Regions from separate parts of the Porphyrobacter sp. CACIAM 03H1 genome, predicted to be linked through region 1. Evidence: predicted binding sites of a transcription regulator. Region 1 holds the regulator's gene; each other region holds the start of a gene.
What was found. The regulator LexA, encoded in region 1, represses DNA repair genes until DNA is damaged. The targets are predictions, from matches to a motif close to GTTCCNCNCTTGTTCT.
Positions count from the first base shown of each region.

Region 1 (5,484 bases):
CGGTACTGCCCGAAAGGCTGCGCGCATGAGCCTGCTGCCCGACATCGCCACCCCCCTGAGCGAGGCCGAGGCCGAGGCCGCCTTCGGCACCCTGCTCGACGGGGCGCCGTCGGAGGAGGAGATCGCGGACTTCCTCGTTGCCCTCTCGGCGCGCGGCGAGACCGCCGACGAGATCGCGGGCGCGGCGCGGGCGCTGCGGGCGCGGCTCATCCCCATCGCCTCGCCCGAGGGCGCGATCGATGTCTGCGGGACGGGGGGCGACGGGCACCACACCCTGAACGTCTCGACCGCGGTCAGCCTCGTGGTCGCGGCCTGCGGCGTGCCGGTCGCCAAGCACGGCAACCGCGCGGCCTCATCCAAGGCAGGGGCGGCGGACACATTGGAAGCCCTCGGGCTCGACATGGACGCGGCCGGACGCACGGCGGAGAAGACGCTCGCCGAGATCGGCATCTGCTTTCTCTTCGCGAAGAACCACCACCCCGCGATGGCGCGCATCCAGCCCATCCGCGTGAAGATCGGCCAGCGCACGATCTTCAACCTGATGGGCCCGCTGTCGAACCCGGCGAAGGTCAGGAGCCAGCTCATCGGCATCGCCCGGCCCGCCTATGTCCCCATCTATGCCGGTGCGATGGCGCGGCTCGGCACAGGGCGTTCGCTGATCGTCTCGGGGGACGAGGGGCTGGACGAGCTGAGCCTCGCGGGCGGCAACGAGGTCGCGGTGGTGACGGGGCACGGCTTCACCATGGAGCGCGTGGATGCCTCGGCCGCCGGTCTGCCCCATGCGCCGATCGAGGCGATCCGGGGCGACGATGCGCGGCACAACGCCGCCGCGCTCAGGGCGCTGCTGATGGGCACCCCCGGCCCCTATCGCGATGCGGTGCTGTTCAACGCCGCGGGCGCGCTGACGGTCGCGGGACGCGGCGAAAGCTGGCCGGAGCGGGCGGCCATGGCCGCCGAGGCGATCGATTCGGGCGCGGCCCTGGCCTTGCTCGAACGCTGGATTGCTTTAGCGAAGTGAGACGATGAACAAGCTCGAGGAAATCTGCGCCGCCAAGCGCGAGATCGTCGCCGCCCGCAAGCTGGCGATCAGCGACGACCAGCTCGCCCGCGCCGCGCGCATCCAGACCGCCCCACGCGGGTTCGAGGCCGCCCTGCGCGCGCGCGCGGCCTCGGGATTCGCCCTCATCGCCGAGATCAAGAAGGCCAGCCCCTCCAAGGGCCTGATCCGCGCCGACTTCCGCCCGGCCGAGCACGCCGCCGCCTACGAGGCGGGCGGGGCGGCCTGCCTCTCGGTGCTGACCGACGCGCCCTATTTCCAGGGCCACGAGGATTACCTGATCGAAGCCCGCAGCGCCTGTGCCCTCCCCGTCCTGCGCAAGGACTTCATGGTCGATCCCTGGCAGTGCCTCGAGGCGCGCGCGATCGGGGCCGATGCGATCCTGATCATCGTCGCCGCGCTGGACGATACCCTCATGGCCGAGATCGAGGCCGCCGCCCGCGAACTGGGGATGGACGTGCTGGTCGAGGTCCATGACGAGGCCGAGCTCGAGCGCGCCGCCCGCGTGCTGCAATCGCGCCTGATCGGGGTCAACAACCGCGACCTCAAAACTTTCACCACCTCGCTCGCCGTCACCGAGCGTCTCGCTCCGCTGATGCCCGAGGGCACGCTGATAGTGGGCGAGAGCGGCATCAACACCCACGCGGACCTCACGCGTCTGGCCGCGTCGGGCGTGCGCACCTTCCTCGTCGGCGAGAGCCTGATGCGCGCTGACGATATCGCCAGTGCCACCCGCGCCCTGCTCGGGGCAGAGTAGCAAGGGCCCGTTCGTGTCGAGCGCAGTCGAGACACCGGTCTTGAGCCTCTCGACTTCGCTCGAGGCGAACGGTTAGGGAGGCCCATGACCAGACTCACCCACCTCGACGAAAGCGGCGCGGCGCACATGGTCGATGTCGGCGGCAAGCCCGCCACCGCCCGCCGCGCGGTCGCCGAGGGGCGGATCGCGATGCGGCCCGAAACCCTCGCCGCGATCCGCGCCGGCAATGCCCCCAAGGGCGACGTTCTGGGCACCGCGCGCATCGCCGGGATCATGGCCGCCAAGCGCACCGGCGAGCTGATCCCGCTGTGCCACCCGCTCGGGCTCGAGGCGGTGAACATCGAATTCGATTACGAGGAAAGCGCCATCCGCGCCGTCGCCACCGCCTCTCTCACGGGCAAGACCGGGGTCGAAATGGAAGCGATGACAGCCGTTTCCATCGCACTCCTCACAATCTACGACATGGCCAAGGCGCTCGACAAGGGGATGGTGATCTCCGCCGTGCGCCTGATCGCCAAGTCCGGCGGCAAGTCGGGCGACTGGACCGCGCCCGAATGACCGCGCCGCTCGGTCTCGAGGACGCGCAGGCCCGCCTGCTTGCCCTCGCACCCGCGCTCCGTTCCGAGACCGTCCCCGCCGATGCCGCGCTCGGGCGCGTGCTTGCCGGGGACGTGCACGCCGCGCGGACCCAGCCCCCGGCCGACCTTTCGGCGATGGACGGCTATGCGCTCGCCCCCGGCGAGGGGCCGTGGCGGCTGGTCGGCGAGAGCCGCGCCGGCGCGCCGTTCCGCGATGTCCTCTCCCCCGGCGAGTGTGTGCGCATCTCGACCGGCGCGATGGTGCCACCGGGAGCCGACCGGGTGCTGCTTCAGGAGGACGCGGCCGACGAGAACGGGCGGATCACCGCCACCGAGATGCCTCCGCCCGGCCGGCACATCCGCGCGCGCGGATTCGATTTCCATGCCGAGGACCTGCTGCTCGCGAAAGGCACGCGGCTCACCCCCGCTCGCCTCGCGCTGGCCCTCGCGGGCGGACATGGCACGCTCCCCGTCACCCGGCGGGTGCGCGTGGCGGTGATGGACAGCGGGGACGAGCTGGCACCCGATCCCGCCCGTTGCCTCCCCCACCAGATCCCCGCCAGCAACGCCGCCATGATCGCCGCGATGCTCGCGCCGCTGGGGTGCGAGGTCACGCGCATCGGGCCTGTGCCCGACGACCGCGAGGCACTGGCGGGGGCGCTTGCTCTGGCCGAGGGCACGGACATCCTCGTCACCTCGGGCGGGGCCTCGGTCGGCGACCATGACCTGGTCAAGCCCGCGCTCGCCGACTGGGGGGCCGGGATCGCCTTCTGGAAGATCGCGATCAAGCCGGGCAAGCCGCTGCTGGTGGCCACGCGCGGCGACCAGGTGATCCTCGGCCTGCCGGGCAATCCGGTGTCGAGCTTCGTCACCGCCTTCCTCTTCGCCCTGCCGCTGGTGCGGGCGGCGCAGGGCGATCCCGATCCCCTGCCCCGCCCCGTGATCCTGCGCGCGGGCGAGCCTCTGCCCGCCGTCGGCCCCCGACGCGAGTTCCTGCGGGCGGTGAGCGAGGGGGACGCGGTGCGACTGGCAGGATCGCAGGATTCATCGGCGCTCTCCGCCCTGGCGGCCGCCGATTGCCTGATCGATCGCCCCGCAGGTGCCCCGCCCGTCCCCGCAGGCGCGCCCGTTCCGGTGTTCCGCCTCCAGAATGGCTGAATTGCGCGGGTTTGCTGCGGGCCGCGCTTGACTCAGTCAATTTAGTTTCCTAATTGTTCCTTGTTCGTTCACCTTAATGGCGAGCGGCCAGTGCAATCAACGCACCTGTTCGGGGTGCCTCTTGGCGCACGCAAGGGATTGGCATGGTGCGCTGTGACCGGCGCACCGTGGGTGCGACCACAGGAGACTTGACCAATGCTGACGGCAAAACAGCGCGAGCTGATCGTCTTCATCCAGCAGCGGCTGGAGGAGACCGGGATCTCGCCGAGTTTCGAGGAAATGAAGGAGGCGCTCGATCTCAAGAGCAAGTCGGGCGTGCACCGGCTGATCTCCGCCTTGGAGGAACGCGGCTTCCTGCGGCGCCTGCCCAACCGGGCGCGCGCGCTCGAGGTGATCCGGGAACCGGGCGACACCACGCCCTCTCGTGCTGCGCCGGCCGGCGACAATGTGGTGGCCATGCCCTCGCCCGCGCCCCGCGCGCCCGAGGCTGCGAACGACGTGATCGAGCTGCCGCTACACGGCCGCATCGCCGCCGGCGCCCCGATCGAGGCGCTCGAAGGCCAGTCGACCCTGCCCGTGCCCGCCGCGCTGCTCGGCCCGGGAGAACACTATGCGCTCGAGGTGTCGGGGGATTCGATGGTCGAAGCCGGGATCTTCGACGGCGATTTTGCGCTGGTGCGGCGCACTAGCACCGCGCGCGACGGCGAGATCGTGGTCGCGCTGGTGCGCGGCGAGGAGGCGACGCTCAAGTATCTGCGGCGCGAGGGCGGACAGGTCCGGCTCGATCCGGCCAATGCGGCCTATGACCCGCAATACTACCGCCCCGACGAGGTCGAGGTGCAGGGCAAGCTCGCCGGCCTGCTGCGGCGCTATCACTGAGGTGATCCGGGCCGGATGGCTGCGAACATGTTGGAGTTAGAGGGGCGCTTACGGCGCCCCTTTTTCCATCCTGTCGTGGCCCGGCGAGCGCCGTTCCAAGGCGATGTCGTGCCGGTGTCATTGCCGCTTCATCGCCCGGTCGTTGCTTCGTGTGGTGCTGTCTGACCGGGCGGTGCTTCGGCGCTTGCCTCCGGGCGCGGCTTTCCAACCCGTTCCTTGCCGCCCTGCCACCACCCGTGCTCCCCCTGGCTCGCGGCGACGGTGGCGATCCGCTCCCTCGCGAGGTCGATCGCCAGTCCTCCCGTGTGCTCCAGATACCGCCGGTCCGCCTTGAGCCAGCGCGGACGGCACGAGCGCGGGAGAAACCGCTCGGCCACGACGATATCCGCATCGGCGCAGGCCGCCGCAAGGGCGCGCTCCTCGATCTGCTCGCGCCCCCGCCCCAGCAGCAGCACCGATTCGCGCCCCCCGCGCTCGAGGCTCATCGTGCAGAAGGCCGAGGAACAGCGCGCTCCCGGCCACTCGGCCAGCGGCACGGGCTCGGCCGCGACGCCGGCGAGTTCCATCAGGTTGTCCCGTGTGTAGGAAGAACGGCTGTCGCGCAGGGCAAGCAGGCGCGGGTTTCCTTCGTCATCCTCGACCGTGAGACCCACCTGCCGACCGTCACCCGCCACCAGTACGTCCGGAATCGGGGTCGCCGCCGCCATCGCGCTCGCGGCGGCGACGGGCAGCAGACCGGCAAGCCGCACCCGCCCGCGCCACAGCGCCAGCCATAGCCCACCGGCCGCGAAGAGCGCCACCGTGAGCCCGCCGATCTGCGGCATCAGGCGCACTGCGCCCGCCTGCGAGGCGGTGAGATGCGCGATGGCGAGCAGCAGCTCCAGCGCGCGCGCGACCAACCACCACACGGGCGCTCCCAGCCCCAGCGTGTCGAGGAGAAGTCCCAATGCAATCAGAGGCATGGCAATGAAGGTGACCAGCGGGATGGCAACCACATTGGCGAGCGCGCCATAGATGCCGGCGCGGTGGAAGTGGAACAGCACGATCGGCATCAG
Region 1 is NZ_CP021378.1:2,287,303-2,292,786, forward strand. Features, by position in the region: gene CBR61_RS10940 (anthranilate synthase component II) at 1-29, shown strand, start outside; gene trpD (anthranilate phosphoribosyltransferase) at 26-1,018, shown strand; gene trpC (indole-3-glycerol phosphate synthase TrpC) at 1,023-1,814, shown strand; gene moaC (cyclic pyranopterin monophosphate synthase MoaC) at 1,899-2,372, shown strand; gene CBR61_RS10960 (molybdopterin molybdotransferase MoeA) at 2,369-3,550, shown strand; gene lexA (transcriptional repressor LexA) at 3,746-4,429, shown strand; gene CBR61_RS10970 (ComEC/Rec2 family competence protein) at 4,558-5,484, opposite strand, start outside.

Region 2 (5,484 bases), 140 kb from region 1:
CGTGCCCGCCGGCGCACGGTATTCCGCAAGATCCAGGTGATCCACGACGACTACGCCTACGAGGTCACGCTGCGCAACCTCTCCAAGACAGGGGCGTTGATCCAGGGGCTGGCCGATGTGCCCAAGGGCACGCAGTTCGTGGTCGATCTGGGCGGCGGGCAGCTCGCGGTCGCGACGGTGACCCGCTCCAACGGCGATGTGCAGGGCCTCGAGTTCGAGCAGTCGCTGGTCGAGGACGGTTCTGGCGGGCTGTGCACCCGCAACCGCGTCTCGCCCTATGCTCTGGCCGCCGCGGGAGCGCCGCTTGCTCCTCTGGGGGCGGGCAAGTTCCTCGGCATGGACCAGGGCGGAGCGGTGCCCAAGTTCGGCTACGCGGCACCGGCTCGCGAAGGGGGCTGAGAGGCACCGGGGGTGTTGCGATTTTGGCGAATGACAATGCGGTGACCCGGCGCTACATCGCGCGGCGATGACCGACCTCTCCCACATCCGCAATTTCTCCATCATCGCGCATATCGACCACGGCAAGTCGACCCTAGCCGATCGGCTGATCCAGTTCACCGGAGGCCTCTCCGCGCGCGAGATGTCCGAGCAGGTGCTCGACAACATGGACATCGAGAAGGAGCGCGGCATCACCATTAAGGCGCAGACCGTGCGCCTCACTTACCAGGCCAAGAACGGCGAGACCTATCAGCTCAACCTGATGGACACCCCAGGCCACGTCGACTTCGCCTACGAAGTCAGCCGCAGCCTCGCCGCCTGCGAGGGCGCGCTGCTCGTGGTCGACGCCGCGCAGGGGGTCGAAGCCCAGACCCTTGCCAACGTCTACCAGTCGATCGAGCACGATCACGAGATCGTCCCCGTCATCAACAAGATCGATCTGCCCGCCGCCGAGCCCGACAAGGTCAAGGCCGAGATCGAGGACATCATCGGGCTCGACGCCTCGGACGCCGTGCTCGCCTCCGCCAAATCGGGCATCGGCATCGAGGAAGTGCTCGAGGCCGTCGTCGCCCGCATCCCGCCGCCCAAGGGCACGACCGAAGCCCCGCTCAAGGCCAGCCTCGTCGATAGCTGGTACGACCCGTACCTCGGCGTCGTCATCCTCGTGCGCGTGATCGACGGCAAGCTCACCAAGGGCCTCAACATCAAGTTCATGCAGGGCGGCACCCAGCACCTCGTTGACCGCGTCGGCTGCTTCACCCCCAAGCGCACCGACCTCACCGAACTCGGCCCCGGCGAGATCGGCTTCATCACCGCGCAGATCAAGGAAGTCGAACAGGCCCGCGTCGGCGACACCATCACCACGGTGAAGGGCGGGGCGACCGAGGCGCTGCCGGGCTACAAGGAAGTCCAGCCGGTGGTGTTCTGCGGGCTCTTCCCGGTCGACGCCGCCGATTTCGAGAAGCTGCGCGAGAGCATCGCCAAATTACGCCTCAACGATGCAAGCTTCAGCTTCGAGATGGAATCGAGCGCCGCGCTGGGCTTCGGCTTCCGCTGCGGCTTCCTCGGCCTGCTGCATCTGGAAATCATCCAGGAACGCCTCAGCCGCGAATACGATCTCGACCTCATCACCACCGCGCCTTCGGTGGTCTACCGCATCCACCTCGGCCATTCGAAGACCGAGGACGCCAAGACCATCGACATCCACAACCCCGCCGACTGGCCCGACACCAACCGGATCGAGTCGATCGAGGAGCCGTGGATCAAGGCGGTGATCTACACCCCCGACGAATATCTCGGCGCAATCCTCAAGCTGTGCCAGGACCGCCGCGGCATCCAGACCGAACTCACCTATGTCGGCGGCCGCGCGCAGGTGACCTACGAGCTGCCGCTCAACGAGGTGGTGTTCGACTTCTACGACCGCCTGAAGTCGATCTCGCGCGGCTACGCCTCTTTCGACTACGAACAGATCGGCACCCGCGAGGACGACCTTGTGAAGATGAACATCCTCGTCAACAACGAGCCGGTCGACGCCCTCAGCCTGATCGTCCACCGCGCCAACGCCGAGGAGCGCGGCCGCGGCATGTGCGAGCGGCTTAAAGACTTGATTCCGCGGCATCTTTTCAAGATTCCGATCCAGGCCGCGATCGGCGGCAAGGTGATCGCCCGCGAGACCATCGCCGCCCTGCGCAAGGACGTCACCGCCAAGTGCTACGGCGGCGACATCACCCGCAAGAAGAAGCTGCTCGAGAAGCAGAAGAAGGGCAAGGCGCGGATGCGGGAGTATGGCAATGTCTCCATCCCGCAGGAGGCGTTCATTGCGGCGTTGCGGATGGGGGAAGAATAAGGCCCAGCGCCTAGCGCAGACGTTCGCGCAGCGAACGGCAAGCTAGAAGCCAGAGGCCGCATTCCGGCCGGCGGGTCGCCGCAGGCCAACCCGTTCGACGCAGGCCGCGGCTTTGCCGCGGCTAACCTTCCTGATTCCCGTTCGTGCTGAGCTTGTCGAAGCACTGCACTTTCTTGAGCCGCGCACAGCAGCAGAAGGGAAGAACAGTCGTTGACCCTTCGGGTCAGCTTCGCTTCCGGCAAGTTCAGGACGAACGGGTCTGACTGCCTAACCCGCAATCCTCCCCTTCAGGGGAGGGGGACCGCCGAAGGTGGCGGAGGGGCGGGCGCCGCGTTCCGAACGTGTCATGCGAAGCCGCGAAGATCCCGCCTCACGCCGACCCGCCCGACATCGCCGCGTTGATCGTGTTGAACACCCCCTCGAGCGTCAGCCCGAGCTGCTGGAACGCAATCACCGCCGCCAGCGCGATGAGCGCGGCGATCAGCCCATACTCGATCGCGGTCGCACCCGCCTCGTCCCCGATCAACCGTGCCCACATTGCGCTTCCCCTTCAGATGCTTGCGCGAAGGTGAGTGCGAAAGGTTGAGCGGGCGTGGCGGGGCGTGGTTGATGGGAATTAAGCCCGGCGCAAGGCCGTGCCCGCGAAGTGCTATGGCGGGTATATCTCCCGGACGAGGAAGCTGCTGGAGAAGCAGAAGAGGGGGAAGGCGCGGATGCGTGAGTATGGGAATGTTTCCATTCCGCACGAGGCGGTTATCGCTGCGCTGAGGGTGGGTGAGGAGTAACCCCACCCTCCGTTTGCCTTGAGTTTGTCCAAGGGCTGCACTTTCATGCGATTGCGCAAAACAAGAGGAGAAGAAGATCAGTCTTCCGGCAATTTTTGATAGACATACTTTCGAAGCGATATCAATTTTCTGTCTCGAAGTAACTGATGTATAATGCACGCGAGTAGATTGAGCATGGCAGGTCTGAAGCATGGATTCGAGCAAACACTTCGAGACAATCGATAGCGACCCGTTTGGCAGGCAATTCACCGCAGCAACGTTTTTTGACGTGTTCGAACCGCGTAAGCGACGCTTCGCGCGCGCTCCGGGGTATAGTCCCTGGCTGTTTCGGGGACATTCAGACGCGAGTTGGCCGCTACTTCCCTCAGCATTCCGGCCTCTTTCCTCGCGTTACGCTGGATTGCTAGATGCAGTTTCTAGATACGAGAAGCGGGTTTTGGAAACGCGCGATTGGAGTAATTTGAATTCTGGGCAAGCCGAATACTTTATAAATTCTCACATATTGATGTGGTCAATCAGCGAGTTCTGCAAAAAATGCCACGAGATAGGTGAGATTGACATGTTGGATGTATATGAAGGATTAATTCAATCTGGTGAACGATTTTTCAGTCCGCAAAGAGTTCATCATTGTTTTACAAATTCGTTCGGCGATGTTCATCAGAATCTCAGGCTGAGGTTTATATATGAATTGGCTCAACACTACGGCTTGCCCACTCACTTGCTTGATTGGACGACGAATCCTCTCTTTGCGTTGCATTTTGCATCGCGAGACTGGTGGAATGGCGAATCCGAAGGTGAAATTGCGGTTTGGGCGATGAGTCCACGGAGCAATACATTAGAGTTCACTGATGAATTTGATAAGGTATATCGCTTATCCGTTCAAATGTTCCACCCAAGTATAAAAATAAACGTGCACGCTCGTGCACAAATGAGCGTTTTTACTGTTTTAGGTGAAGATGCGTCGAGCGAATACTTCGCAAACGTCGGAGTTTATCCATCATTAGAGAGCCTTCAGTCGATTTCGCCAGGCGACCGCGTACTGCGTAAGTATGTACTACGCCGCGAGTATTCGCGTGATTTACAGGAGCTGCTTGCTCTTTACGGCGTTAGTGACGTCAGGTTGATGCCCACTTTCGCCACAGCAGCTGAGGCTGCGCGTAACGATTGGATTGTCAAGGCTTTCACCAAAATTTGAAGATGCGCGGCGACCTTCTCCTCCTGCTGTTCCCGCCATCTCGTTCGTTGAAGGATTGAAGCCAGCCATGGCGACGTCGCGACCGCGAGGTGGCTTTTCGCCAGCTTATCCTCCGAATGGTTCGGTTCATGCGGCCAGCCGGTCGAACACGATCGCGGGACTGATGGCCCTCTGGCGCCGTAAGTGACGAAGCTGCTCTTAACCATTGGAGGTGCTACCGCGGCGGCCGGAGGGAGCTGAGTTTGCGAAGCTTTATACACCAACTGCTTCTATGGAAGCGCAGGTAAAGTAGCCGTCGCCTAGATCAACCGGCACTCTGATCGAGGAGCTAGCTGGCCCATATAAAGCATCAACGTACGGTTCTGCATCGTTATAACCTGCAAAATACCTTCGAAATGCGAATGCACAAGCATCTGCGAATTGAAGCAGGGGTGAATCGGCCTTTGAGGCAAAATGAACAGTATCAATGATTCTCTGCAGGGGAAGAAAATCTCTGTAAACAGGAAAGGTCGATTTTTTTGAAGTTAATTCGGTGTGGATATCCTTTATTTTCTTGCGTGCAGTAGGAGTATCTTCGGCTATTACCATGCCAAGTTCGTTGATGTCTCCGTACGTTCTTATATAATATTCACAACCAATGACGCAGAATGAGTATGCCATTAAATGGCGGATTAACGCGGCGGAATGTCCAGTGTGATGGGCGTGCTTTCTGCACAATCCGACACATAATGAAAATCCGAGAAAAGTTCTTGCATACAAGATTTCTTTGATGAAATCTTGACGGCGCTCTTTCGGCCAATTTTTGTTATTACTGAAATTTTTGTTTCCTGCGGATATATCTTTCGCGTGAAAAACGAATCCCTCACGTTCATCTTCTGGCATATATGAATGTGCAACCCCTCGAAGATAGGTTTCGAGACTTCTCCAGTCTTTGTCCGGGTCAATGATGATGCCAACGACAACGGCTACCGGCTCCGATGCGGAGATCCCAGCCTCGTCAAGATAAATCAGCCTCAAATTTCCGCATCCTAAAGCATTGATGGTGCTAAATTAATGATCACAATGCAGGCCAAAGACAATGATGAAGTCGCATGTGCCAAGCGAATTCTCGATTTCCACGTAGGCCCCTTCGCTTGCAGGGGAGGATTGCCACACCTTCACCGCCCTACGGATCAAAGCTCTCATCCTTCAACGTCCACACCGTCTTCGCCTCCCGCTCC
Region 2 is NZ_CP021378.1:2,425,614-2,431,097, reverse strand. Features, by position in the region: gene CBR61_RS11610 (putative bifunctional diguanylate cyclase/phosphodiesterase) at 1-399, shown strand, start outside; gene lepA (translation elongation factor 4) at 467-2,284, shown strand; gene CBR61_RS11600 (Flp family type IVb pilin) at 2,655-2,822, opposite strand; partial or broken gene CBR61_RS11595 (hypothetical protein) at 2,905-3,069, shown strand; gene CBR61_RS11590 (FRG domain-containing protein) at 3,260-4,264, shown strand; gene CBR61_RS11585 (DUF3800 domain-containing protein) at 4,517-5,281, opposite strand; gene CBR61_RS11580 (hypothetical protein) at 5,453-5,484, opposite strand, start outside.
Region 2: CBR61_RS11590 (FRG domain-containing protein) is a predicted target of LexA. The motif match lies at 3,127-3,142, and genes of this name have one in related genera.

Region 3 (5,484 bases), 1.6 Mb from region 1:
TGAACACCTTCCTCGGCGCAGGCCAGTTCCTCCCTGCCGCCGCGCTCGACGAGGACCTGATCGCGAGCGGCGCGATCCTCTATCTCGAAGGCTATCTGTGGGACCCCGAGGAGCCCCGCCGCGCCATGCGCCGCGCGATCGAGGTCGCGCGCGACGCCGGCCGCAAGATCGCCTTCACGGCCTCCGAAAGCTTCGTGATCGACCGCCACGGCGACGATTTCCGCAGCATGATCGACGAAGGCGTCATCGACATCCTGTTCGTCAACGAGACCGAGCTGGCGACCCTGACCGGCGAGGACGATTTTGAAGCAGGCCTCGCGGCGGTGGCGGGCAAGGTGCCGGTGCTGGTCGCCACCCGCAGCGAGAAGGGCGCCGTCGCCATCGCCCACGGCGAACGGGCAGAGGTGGCCGCCGTGCCGGTGATCAAGGTCGTCGACACCACCGGCGCGGGCGACCAGTTCGCCGCCGGCTTCCTGTCGGGCTACGTCAAGGGCGAGCCCCTGACCCGCTGCCTCAAGCGCGGGGCGATCTGCGCCTCGGAAGTGATCTCGCACTACGGCCCGCGGCCCGAGGCGGACATGCAGGCGCTGATGGCCGAGCGGCTCTGAGGCCCTTGCGAAGTTTACAAAGTTGACACTGTAAACTTCGCGATCCTACAGGAATTGCCCCGTAATTTCATCGCGTTGCCTCGCAAAAGCGAAGTTGACACTGTGCGCGGCGTTTTTCCCTGTTCCCGGGCGGGCAAGGCGGGCTGACGATGCGAAAGAGCAGGGCGCACCCTAAGCCCTCGCCGCGTCTGTAGGAAAGCTCACTCGTCGGGGACGTAGCCCGCGTCGCGCAGCGTCACCATGTAGGCGGCGATCTGGCGGGTCTGGGCGGGGGTCAGGGTGAAGTCCATGTCCTCGGGATAATTGTGCGCCTCGCCCAGCCAGTTGGCGAGCGACGTTTCCGACAGCCCCCGCCGGTTGGCGATCGCCGCGAAGCTGGGCGAGGCGGGGTTGGGCGAGAGGAACGGCGGCTCGACCGCATGGCACCCCCCGCACGCCGCCTCGACGAAGGCCGGTGCACGGGTGTCGCGCGAGGGCGATGTGGACTTGCCCACCATCGGCGGCGGGTTGTCGGTGCCGGGGGTCTGGCAGGCGGCAAGCGCGAGCAGCAGGGCCGGGGCGAGAAGGATGAGGCGATGTTTCATGCCGGTCTTGTCCTCCCTATCGGCCCTGCATTCCTTGACCGGGATCAAATTTCCCGCAAGCCTTCGCCTGTGGAACGACGGCTTTTCCCGAGAAATGGCGGCAGGCTGGTGCCCTGAAGGCACGGCGCGATCATCCTCCGATCCGGACACGCCGCTGCGGGGGGCATCGTTGCCGCCGGGGAACCAGCGAGCGATTGATGCTGTATGTCTCCTGAAGGGAGGATGTCAGCGTGAGCGGACACGAGACGGACTGCGAGCGGCGGCGCGAAGCAGGGCTCGCCAATGCGAACCTGCGGCTCCAGGCGGTGCTCGACAACGCGTCCTTCGCCATCTTCCTGATGGATGACCGGCAGCGATGCATCTACATGAACGCGGCCGCCGAGGAGCTCACCGGCTACACGCTCGACGAGGTCCTAGCGCTCGACCGGCCGCTTCACGACATCATCCACCACACCCACCCCGACGGGCGGCCCTTCCCGCTGCACGAATGCGCGATCGACCGGGCCTTCCCCGAACATGCCCAGACGCGCGGGGAGGAAATGTTCGTGCACCGCGACGGTCACTTCTATCCCGTCGCATTCTGCGCCAGCCCGATCCGCGACGAGGCGTCCCAGACCATCGGAACGATCATCGAGGTGCGCGACATCTCGCAATACAGGCGCGCGCAGGCCAATCAGCGGGTGCTGATCAACGAGCTCGACCACCGGGTGAAGAACACCCTTGCAACGGTGCAGGCGATCGCGGGCCAGACCTTCGAGGGCAGCGATGCGGCGGCGCTGGCCAGCTTCAAGAACCGGTTGACCGCCCTGTCCAAGGCGCATGAAGTGCTGACCCGCAACGCGTGGGAGCCGACCGCGCTCGACCGCATCGCCGGCAGCGTGGCCGGGACCTTCGGGCCCGACCGCTTCACGCTGGCCGGCCCCGAGCTCATCGTCTCGCCGAAGGTGACGGTCGCGCTGATGATGGCGCTGCACGAGCTTGCCACGAATGCGGTGAAGTATGGATCGCTGAGCATCCCCGGCGGCCGGGTGCGGATCAGCTGGCGCCACGAGCCCCCGGACGACAGCGTGCTGGAAGTGGTGTGGGAGGAAAGCGACGGCCCGCCCGTGACCCCGCCGACCCGCACCGGCCTCGGCATGCGGCTGATCGAGGAACAGCTCGCCTACGAATTCGGCGGAAGCACGCAGATTCGCTTCGAACCCGGCGGTCTCCTCTGCACGATCGATCTGCCTCTGGCCTAGCGCCGGAACGGATCGGGGCGGTTCAGGGCGCAACAATCATGCGCCGGCCCGTGCAAAAGATTCACGGGTGGATTCGAATGATTCAATCACCATATTTTTCTTCACAGATTCAATTTGGGGCTTGCAGGTCCCGCGACTCAAGCTTGCTCCACGCGTCGCGGGTCTGACCCGGCTCTGAAACGGAGCCGTCATGGTAACTAGGTGCTTAATCGCCCGTTGACGCGGATTCCCCGGTGATTCATCATCTAGTGGTTCGGCGCAAATCGGACCCCCAAGCCGTGGTGAATCCCTGCCGCTCCCCAGCGGAGCGAAGGAGGGAGGACTCGCTTCGGCACACAGGGCCTGCAGCGCGCCACGAACGGGATCGACCGACCTGCCCTGCCGACCGCGACAGCGCAGTCCTGTTGGCAAGTCTGTGGACCCGGCGGTATGGAACAGAATCGGAACATGGCCTCTTGTGCCATAGTCCCGATTCGGGGGAGAAGTGGGGCTGACAATGGATTTCAAGGCGAGCGACAACGTGCCCGATGACGCGGTGAACACCGAAGTGACCAATGAAAGCGAAACCGGCGCGGGTGCGGGGGATGAAAAGGCTGTGACGATGAAGACGATGGATACCGGCTCCGACGCCCTGATCGCCGCCAAGGCGGGCGAGGCGCTGGTGGACGCGATGGCCACGGCCATGAAGGATGCGGGCAAGACCGACAGCAAGAAGGTCAACGACCGCCGCTTCGCGATCGTCACCGATGCGAGCCGCGACGCGCGCCTCACCGATTTCGGCAAGGAAACCCTGACCGACCGCTACCTGCTGCCCGGAGAGACCTATCAGGATCTCTTTGCCCGCGTGGCCGATGCCTATGCGGACGATCAGGACCACGCCCAGCGGCTCTACGACTACATTTCGAACCTGTGGTTCATGCCCGCCACGCCCGTTCTCTCGAACGGCGGCACCAATCGCGGTCTGCCGATCTCGTGCTACCTGAACTCGGTCGAGGACAGCCTCGAAGGGATCGTCGGCACCTGGAACGAGAACGTGTGGCTCGCTTCGAAGGGCGGCGGGATCGGCACCTATTGGGGCAATGTCCGCGGCATCGGGGAGCCGGTGGGCCTGAACGGCAAGACCAGCGGCATCATTCCCTTCGTGCGGGTGATGGATTCGCTGACGCTGGCGATCTCGCAGGGCTCGCTGCGGCGCGGCTCGGCCGCCTGCTATCTCGACATCTCGCACCCCGAGATCGAGGAGTTCCTCGAAATCCGCAAGCCTTCGGGCGACTTCAACCGCAAGGCGCTGAACCTCCACCACGGCGTGCTCGTCACCGACGAGTTCATGCAGGCGGTGCGTGAAGGCGCCGAATTCACCCTGCGCAGCCCCCGCGACGGGTCGGAGCGCGGCAAGGTCGATGCGCGCTCGCTGTTCCAGAAGCTGGTCGAGACCCGGCTGGCCACCGGCGAGCCCTACATCGTCTTCTCCGACACCGTGAACCGCATGATGCCCAAGCATCACCGCGATCTCGGGCTCAAGGTCTCGACCTCGAACCTGTGCTCGGAAATCACCCTGCCGACCGGGATCGACCACCTTGGCAATGACCGCACGGCGGTGTGCTGCCTCAGCTCGCTCAACCTCGAGACCTGGGAAGAGTGGAAGGGCGACAAGCAGTTCATCGAGGACGTGATGCGCTTCCTCGACAACGTGCTGCAGGACTACATCGACCGCGCGCCCGACGAGATGGCCCGCGCCAAGTATTCCGCCAGCCGCGAGCGCAGCGTCGGCCTCGGGGTGATGGGCTTCCACTCCTATCTCCAGCAGAAGGGCGTCGCCTTCGAGAGCGCGATGGCGAAGGCGCTGAACCTCCAGATGTTCAAGCACATCCACGCCAAGGCCTCGGAAGCCTCGATGCTGCTCGCTCAGGAACGCGGGCCCTGCCCCGATGCCGCCGACATGGGCGCGATGGAGCGGTTCAGCTGCAAGATGGCGATCGCGCCGACCGCGTCGATCTCGATCATCTGCGGCGGGACCTCGGCCTGCATCGAGCCGATCCCGGCCAATATCTACACTCACAAGACCCTTTCGGGCAGCTTCATCGTGCGCAATCCGTACCTCGAAAAGCTGCTCGAGAAGAAGGCGAAGAACTCGACCAACGTCTGGAACTCGATCCTCGAGCGCGGCGGCTCGGTCCAGCACCTCGACTTCCTGACACCCGAGGAGAAGGCGGTCTACAAGACCAGCTTCGAGATCGACCAGCGCTGGCTGCTCGAATTCGCCGCCGACCGCACGCCCTATATCGACCAGGCCCAGTCGCTGAACCTGTTCATCCCGGCCGACGTCGACAAGTGGGACCTTATGATGCTGCACTACCAGGCGTGGGAACGCGGCATCAAGTCGCTCTACTACCTGCGCTCGAAGTCGGTGCAGCGCGCCGGGTTCGCGGGCGGGGTCGAGGCCGACAACACCTCCGAGGCGCCCCGGATCGAGCTTGCCGCCAATGGCGAGCAGACCGATTACGAGGAATGCCTGAGCTGCCAGTAATCGCAGCCGCAGCGCGCGGGCGGGGGCCCGGCCGGCCACCCGCCTGCCCTGCGACCACGGGGGAGGAAGCGATATGAACGTGCCATTCGTCGTCGCACTGATCGGCCTTGCGGTCAGCGCGTGGTTCGCGGTCCAGTCGGTGCGCGAGTTGAAGCGCAACCAGCCCGGCCACCTGCGCAACGCCGCGATGATCCACATCGCGATGGTCTCGATGCTCGTGCCCTTCTGCCTGATCGTCATGGCCTATTACTGGCCCGCCTGAATCCGCGCGGGGGTCACCCCCGTATATGCTATACTGATCGCCTGACCGGAGACTAAGCCCATGTCGCTTCTCGAAGCCCGCCCGACCTACAAGCCCTTCCAGTATCCCTGGGCCTACGACTTCTGGAAGCGCCAGCAGCAGATCCACTGGATGCCCGAGGAAGTGCCGCTGGGCGAGGATTGCCGCGACTGGGCGCAGAAGATCACCGATCACGAGCGCAACCTGCTCACCCAGATCTTCCGCTTCTTCACCCAGGCCGATG
Region 3 is NZ_CP021378.1:713,426-718,909, forward strand. Features, by position in the region: gene CBR61_RS03465 (adenosine kinase) at 1-608, shown strand, start outside; gene CBR61_RS03470 (hypothetical protein) at 809-1,192, opposite strand; gene CBR61_RS03475 (sensor histidine kinase) at 1,423-2,433, shown strand; gene CBR61_RS03480 (ribonucleoside-diphosphate reductase subunit alpha) at 2,930-4,960, shown strand; gene CBR61_RS03485 (hypothetical protein) at 5,034-5,222, shown strand; gene CBR61_RS03490 (ribonucleotide-diphosphate reductase subunit beta) at 5,283-5,484, shown strand, end outside.
Region 3: CBR61_RS03480 (ribonucleoside-diphosphate reductase subunit alpha) is a predicted target of LexA. The motif match lies at 2,865-2,880, and genes of this name have one in related genera.

Region 4 (5,484 bases), 240 kb from region 1:
CTCGTCGAGCAGCGCGGCGAGGCGCGCGGGCACTTCCTCGGGCGTCGCTCGGATCACGCTGGCGGCCGACTTCAGGGCTTCCTCGCGCGCGACCAGCCACTGGCGCGCGCCCTCGCCGGTCATCGCCTCGATGCGGCGGACGCCCGAGGAAACCGCGCTTTCGGAGACGATCCGGAAGATGCCGATATCGCCGGTGGCGCGCACATGCGTGCCGCCGCACAGCTCGACCGAATAGTTGCGGCCCTCGCTGCCGGCGCGCCCCATCGCGAGCACCCGGACCTCATCGCCGTACTTCTCGCCGAACAGCGCCAGCGCGCCCGCCGCGACGGCATCGTCGGGGGTCATCAGGCGCGTACTGACCGTCTCGTTGGCGCGGATCTCGGCGTTCACCTCGGCTTCGATCGCCGCGATGTCCTCCGGCGTGAGCGCGACGGGGTGCGAGAAATCGAACCGCAGCCGGTCCTCGGCGACCAGCGAACCCTTCTGCGTCACGTGCCCGCCCAGACGGTTGCGCAACGCGGCATGGACGAGATGCGTCGCCGAATGGTTCGCGCGGATGCGGTCGCGGCGCTCGGCATCGACCTTGAGCTCGACCGTGTCACCGACGCTGACAGCGCCCTCGTCGATCCGCACCTGGTGGGCGTGGAGGCGGCCGAGCGGCTTTGCCGTGTCGGTGACGGTCGCGCGCAGGCCCACGAGGCTCGCTATCGTCCCCGCATCGCCGGTCTGGCCGCCGCTCTCGCCGTAAAAGGGGGTCTGGTTGGTGAGGATCACGACCTCGTCGCCCGCAGCCGCGGCGGCGACTTCGGCTCCGCCCCTGACGATCGCGACGACCTTGCCCTCGCCGGTCGTGGCCGCATAGCCGGTGAATTCGGTCGCGCCCTCGCGCTCGGCGATGTCGAACCACACCTCGCCCGAGGCGGCCTCGCCCGAGCCCTTCCAGGCGGCACGCGCGGCGGCCTTCTGGCGCGCCATCGCGGCATCGAAGCCGGCGCGGTCAACCCCGATCCCCCGGGCACGCAGGGCGTCCTCGGTGAGATCGTAGGGGAAGCCGTAAGTGTCGTAGAGGCGGAAGGCCACCTCGCCGTCGAGTTCGCCGCCCTGCGCCAGATCGCCGGTCGCTTCGTCAAGCAGTTTCAGGCCCTTGTCGAGCGTGCGGCGGAACTGGGTTTCCTCGCGCTCGAGCACCTCGGCGATCAGCGCCTGTCCGCGGACGAGCTCGGGGTAGGCCTGCCCCATCTCCCCGACGAGCGCGGGCACAAGGCGGTGCATCAGCGGCTCGGAGGCGCCGAGGAGGTGTGCGTGGCGCATCGCGCGGCGCATGATCCGGCGGAGCACGTAGCCGCGGCCCTCGTTCGAGGGAAGCACCCCGTCGGCCATGAGGAAGCTGGTCGAGCGCAGGTGATCGGCGATGACGCGGTGCGAGGCTGCATGATCCCCCTCCGCAGCAACACCGGTGAGCGATTCCGAAGCCGAAATCAGGGCCTTGAAGGTGTCGGTGTCATAGTTGTCGTGCACGCCCTGGAGCACCGCGGCGATGCGTTCGATGCCCATGCCGGTGTCGATCGAGGGCTTGGGCAGGTCGCGACGCGTACCGTCGGCCTGCTGCTCGTATTGCATGAACACGAGGTTCCAGATCTCGACGAAGCGATCGCCGTCCTCGTCGGGGCTGCCCGGGGGACCGCCGAAGATGTGATCGCCGTGATCGTAGAAGATCTCGGAGCAGGGACCGCAGGGGCCGGTGTCGCCCATCGACCAGAAATTGTCCGAGGTCGGGATGCGGATAATGCGGCTGTCGGGCAGGCCGGCGATCTTCCGCCACAAGGCGTGGGCCTCGTCGTCTGTATGATACACCGTCACCGTGAGCCGGTCGGCGGGCAGGCCCCATTCGCGGGTCAGCAGGGTCCAGGCATGTTCGATCGCCTGTTCCTTGAAGTAGTCGCCGAAGGAAAAATTCCCAAGCATTTCAAAGAACGTGTGATGCCGCGCGGTGTAGCCGACATTGTCGAGGTCGTTGTGCTTGCCGCCGGCGCGGACGCATTTCTGCGAGGACGCGGCGCGGGGGCTGGCGGGGGTTTCGAGGCCCGTGAAGACGTTCTTGAACGGCACCATCCCGGCGTTGACGAACATCAGCGTCGGATCGTTGTAGGGCACGAGCGGCGCGCTCGGCGTGGGCGTGTGCCCGTTCCTACCGAAGTAGTCGAGGAAGGAGCGGCGGATTTCGTTGGTCGACGTCATGGGCGTGCAGTTAGGCAAAGCGCGGGCCGAACGCAATGGAGCGCGCATTGCGAGCGCCCGGACCGGGGTTCAAAGAACAACCGCATCGCGACGACCGTGCAACGACATCGCCACGACAGGCCGAAGACACCGCGACGGCAGAGGGCAGAAGGACCCCCCGAAACGCGAAAGGCCGGTGCGGGCCTGGGGAGGGCTCGCACCGGCGTTCCGCTTGTCCGGGCACCGATGGGGACAGCCGGACCGGAGCGGGACACTCCGGGCTCAGGCAGGCGCCCGCTTGGGAATCACATGTCCGAGTCCGCGTCCGGCCCGGTCATCATCTCCCCGGCGACCTGGTCGGTGCGGCTGCGGATCGCAGCTTCCAACCGGTCGCAAACCTCAGGATTGTCGCGCAGGTAGGTCTTGGCGTTCTCGCGCCCCTGCCCGATGCGGATCGAATCGTAGGAGAACCAGCTCCCCGACTTCTCGACCAGGCCCGCCTTGACCCCGAGATCGAGGATCTCGCCGATCTTGGAGATGCCCTCGCCGTACATGATGTCGAATTCGACCTGCTTGAACGGCGGCGCCACCTTGTTCTTGACCACCTTGACGCGGGTGGTGTTGCCGATGATCTCGTCCCGGTCCTTGATCTGGCCGGTGCGGCGGATGTCGAGACGCACGCTGGCGTAGAACTTGAGCGCATTGCCGCCGGTGGTGGTTTCCGGGTTGCCGTACATCACCCCGATCTTCATGCGCAGCTGGTTGATGAAGATCACCATGCAGCGCGAACGGCTGATCGAGCCGGTGAGCTTGCGCAGCGACTGCGACATGAGACGCGCCTGAAGGCCGACGTGGCTGTCGCCCATCTCGCCCTCGATTTCCGCGCGCGGCACCAGCGCCGCGACCGAATCGACCACCAGCACGTCGATCGCGTTGGAGCGCACCAGCGTGTCGGTGATCTCGAGCGCCTGTTCGCCGGTGTCGGGCTGCGAGACGATCAGCTCGTCGATGTCGACGCCCAGCTTCTTGGCATAGACCGGATCGAGCGCGTGTTCGGCATCGACGAAGGCCGCGGTGCCGCCCATCTTCTGCGCTTCGGCGATGACGTGCAGCGCCAGCGTGGTTTTCCCCGAGCTTTCCGGCCCGTAGACCTCGATCACCCGGCCGCGCGGCAGGCCGCCGATCCCGAGCGCGATGTCCAGACCCAGCGATCCGGTGGAGATCGCTTCGACCTGCATCGTCTCCTTCGAGCCCAGCTTCATCGCCGAACCCTTGCCGAAGGCACGATCGATCTGCGCAAGCGCGGCTTCCAGAGCCTTCTGACGATCCACGGCTTTCCTGTCCTCTTCGACCAATTTCAACTGGGTAGCCATCGCATGCGCTCCTTCGCTTGCCTAGGGGCAAGGCGGAGTTTTCCGCCGCCCGCTGGGGCAGCATGTATCGCATTTGTTCTCATGGAACAAGTAGGGAACGGATAATTTTTCCGCCCTGCCCCGCGCGCCCTTCCCTACCCGCGCCTCAGGGGCGCGTGGCCGAGCGCAGCTGCCAGTCGAAACGCCGTTCGGCATTGGCGGGGATGGTCACTTCGGCCGTCTGCCAGCCGTCCTTCACCACCACCTTCTGCCCCGGAAAGCGGATGTCGAAACCGCTCGTGTAACCCAGTTGCAGCCGGATGGTCACGGGATGGGGGTTGGCGTTGGTGAGGCTGGCGCGCATCGGCACCCATTGCCGCGCGATCTCGCCCGCCCCGCCCGCCTGCTGGGCGGCGCAGCGGGCGAAGACCTGCGCGCTCTCGCCCAGTTCCAGCTCCATTTCCTGACCGCGGGCATAGTCGCGCAGGGTGGTGCGCCCGGCGAGCCGCTCGCCCCCGGCGGCCGGCTCGTAGAGCGTCATCGCCCCCTGCGGCAGCGCGATCCCGAGGCCGCGCGCCTCCTCGTTCCGCGTCGCCAGGAGCAGCTCTGCCGCGAGCGGCTCCTCGGCGCTGTCGGTGTAGGGATCGCAGGTCGTCCGATAGAGCAGCCGCGCCTTCACCCCGTCCTTGTCGAGAAAGGCGACCTGCTTCATCCCCTTGGCCGAGACGTCCACCCGCCCCGGCACCCGGAACAGCTTGAGATCGCCGAGGTTTTCCTCGGATGCCGTCACCACGCCGGCATCGGCAGCCTGCATCCGGGCGCCGGTAACGGTGATCGCCTCAGCCATCATGACGGGCGCAGCCATCGGCGGGGGCGGCGGAGCTGGCGGCGGCGGCGGCGGGGGCGGCGCCGTGCCCGCCGCGGTGCTGCCGATCGGATAGCAGGTCAGGCGCAGCGACTCGGCCACCGGCGGATCGGCGAGTCTGCGGTAATCGCTGGTCAGGTTGAGTCGCCCCGCGACGATCTGGAGGCGCGCGGAATCGAAGCTCTGGCCGTTGTCGTTGACGAGGGTGAGCCAGCTCAGCAGGCCGAGGCTAAGCTCGCCGCCTTTCGCCTGCTCGGAAAGGCTGGCGACGTAATCGGCCTGCCAGTCGAAACCCCAGGCGAGATAGGTCAGCGTCACGTCGAAGGTGCCGCCCTCGGGTGAACGGGTGTCGACCGAGAACACCGGGCGCGCCGACAGACCGGGCGGGACGCGCGCGAAGGAAAGGCTTTCGGGCAGGCCCGAACAGCGCACCGCCTCGAAGCCCTGCGATGTTTCGAGCACGAGCCCCCCGTCGGCGCGGGTGCGCACCACCGCCTGCTCGCTGGTCGCGGCACCCGTCGCGGGGTTGGTGCGGGTGATGGTCACGCGGTTGCCGAGCGTCCCGTCGACCAGCGCGGCGGGCGAGAGGAGCTGCGCGTTGCGGTTCATCTCGATGGTGCCGCCGGGCAGGCCGGTGACGATTGCGGAGACGCCGATCATGCCCTCGGCCACGCCTTCGAAGCGGATCGTCGATTCGCCCGGCGGGAGCGTCACGCGGCGGGTTTCGGAGATCATCGCGATCCCGCCCGGCCGCTCACGCCGCAACCGCTTGTCCGGGTCGCGGTCGGGATCGCGGTAGATCGTCACCGAGAGGTCGGCGGGCGGCGAGGCGTCGACCACCTCGCGCGCGGCGAGCGGCCCGCCGGCCAGCGCGGCGAGCACGAGGCAGGTTGCGGCCAGCCGCATCGCCGCCGCCTCAGTAGCGGGTTTCGTAGGTCACGCGGATCACCCGCTCGCCCTCGGCCGGCACGGGGACCACATATTTGCGCCGGTCGGCATTGAGCTGTTCGCCCTTGATGTCCTCGAGGGTGACGCGGGTGTCGTCGCCCC
Region 4 is NZ_CP021378.1:2,525,908-2,531,391, forward strand. Features, by position in the region: gene alaS (alanine--tRNA ligase) at 1-2,238, opposite strand, end outside; gene recA (recombinase RecA) at 2,523-3,590, opposite strand; gene CBR61_RS12085 (DUF4139 domain-containing protein) at 3,736-5,340, opposite strand; gene CBR61_RS12090 (DUF4139 domain-containing protein) at 5,351-5,484, opposite strand, start outside.
Region 4: recA (recombinase RecA) is a predicted target of LexA. The motif match lies at 3,674-3,689, and genes of this name have one in related genera.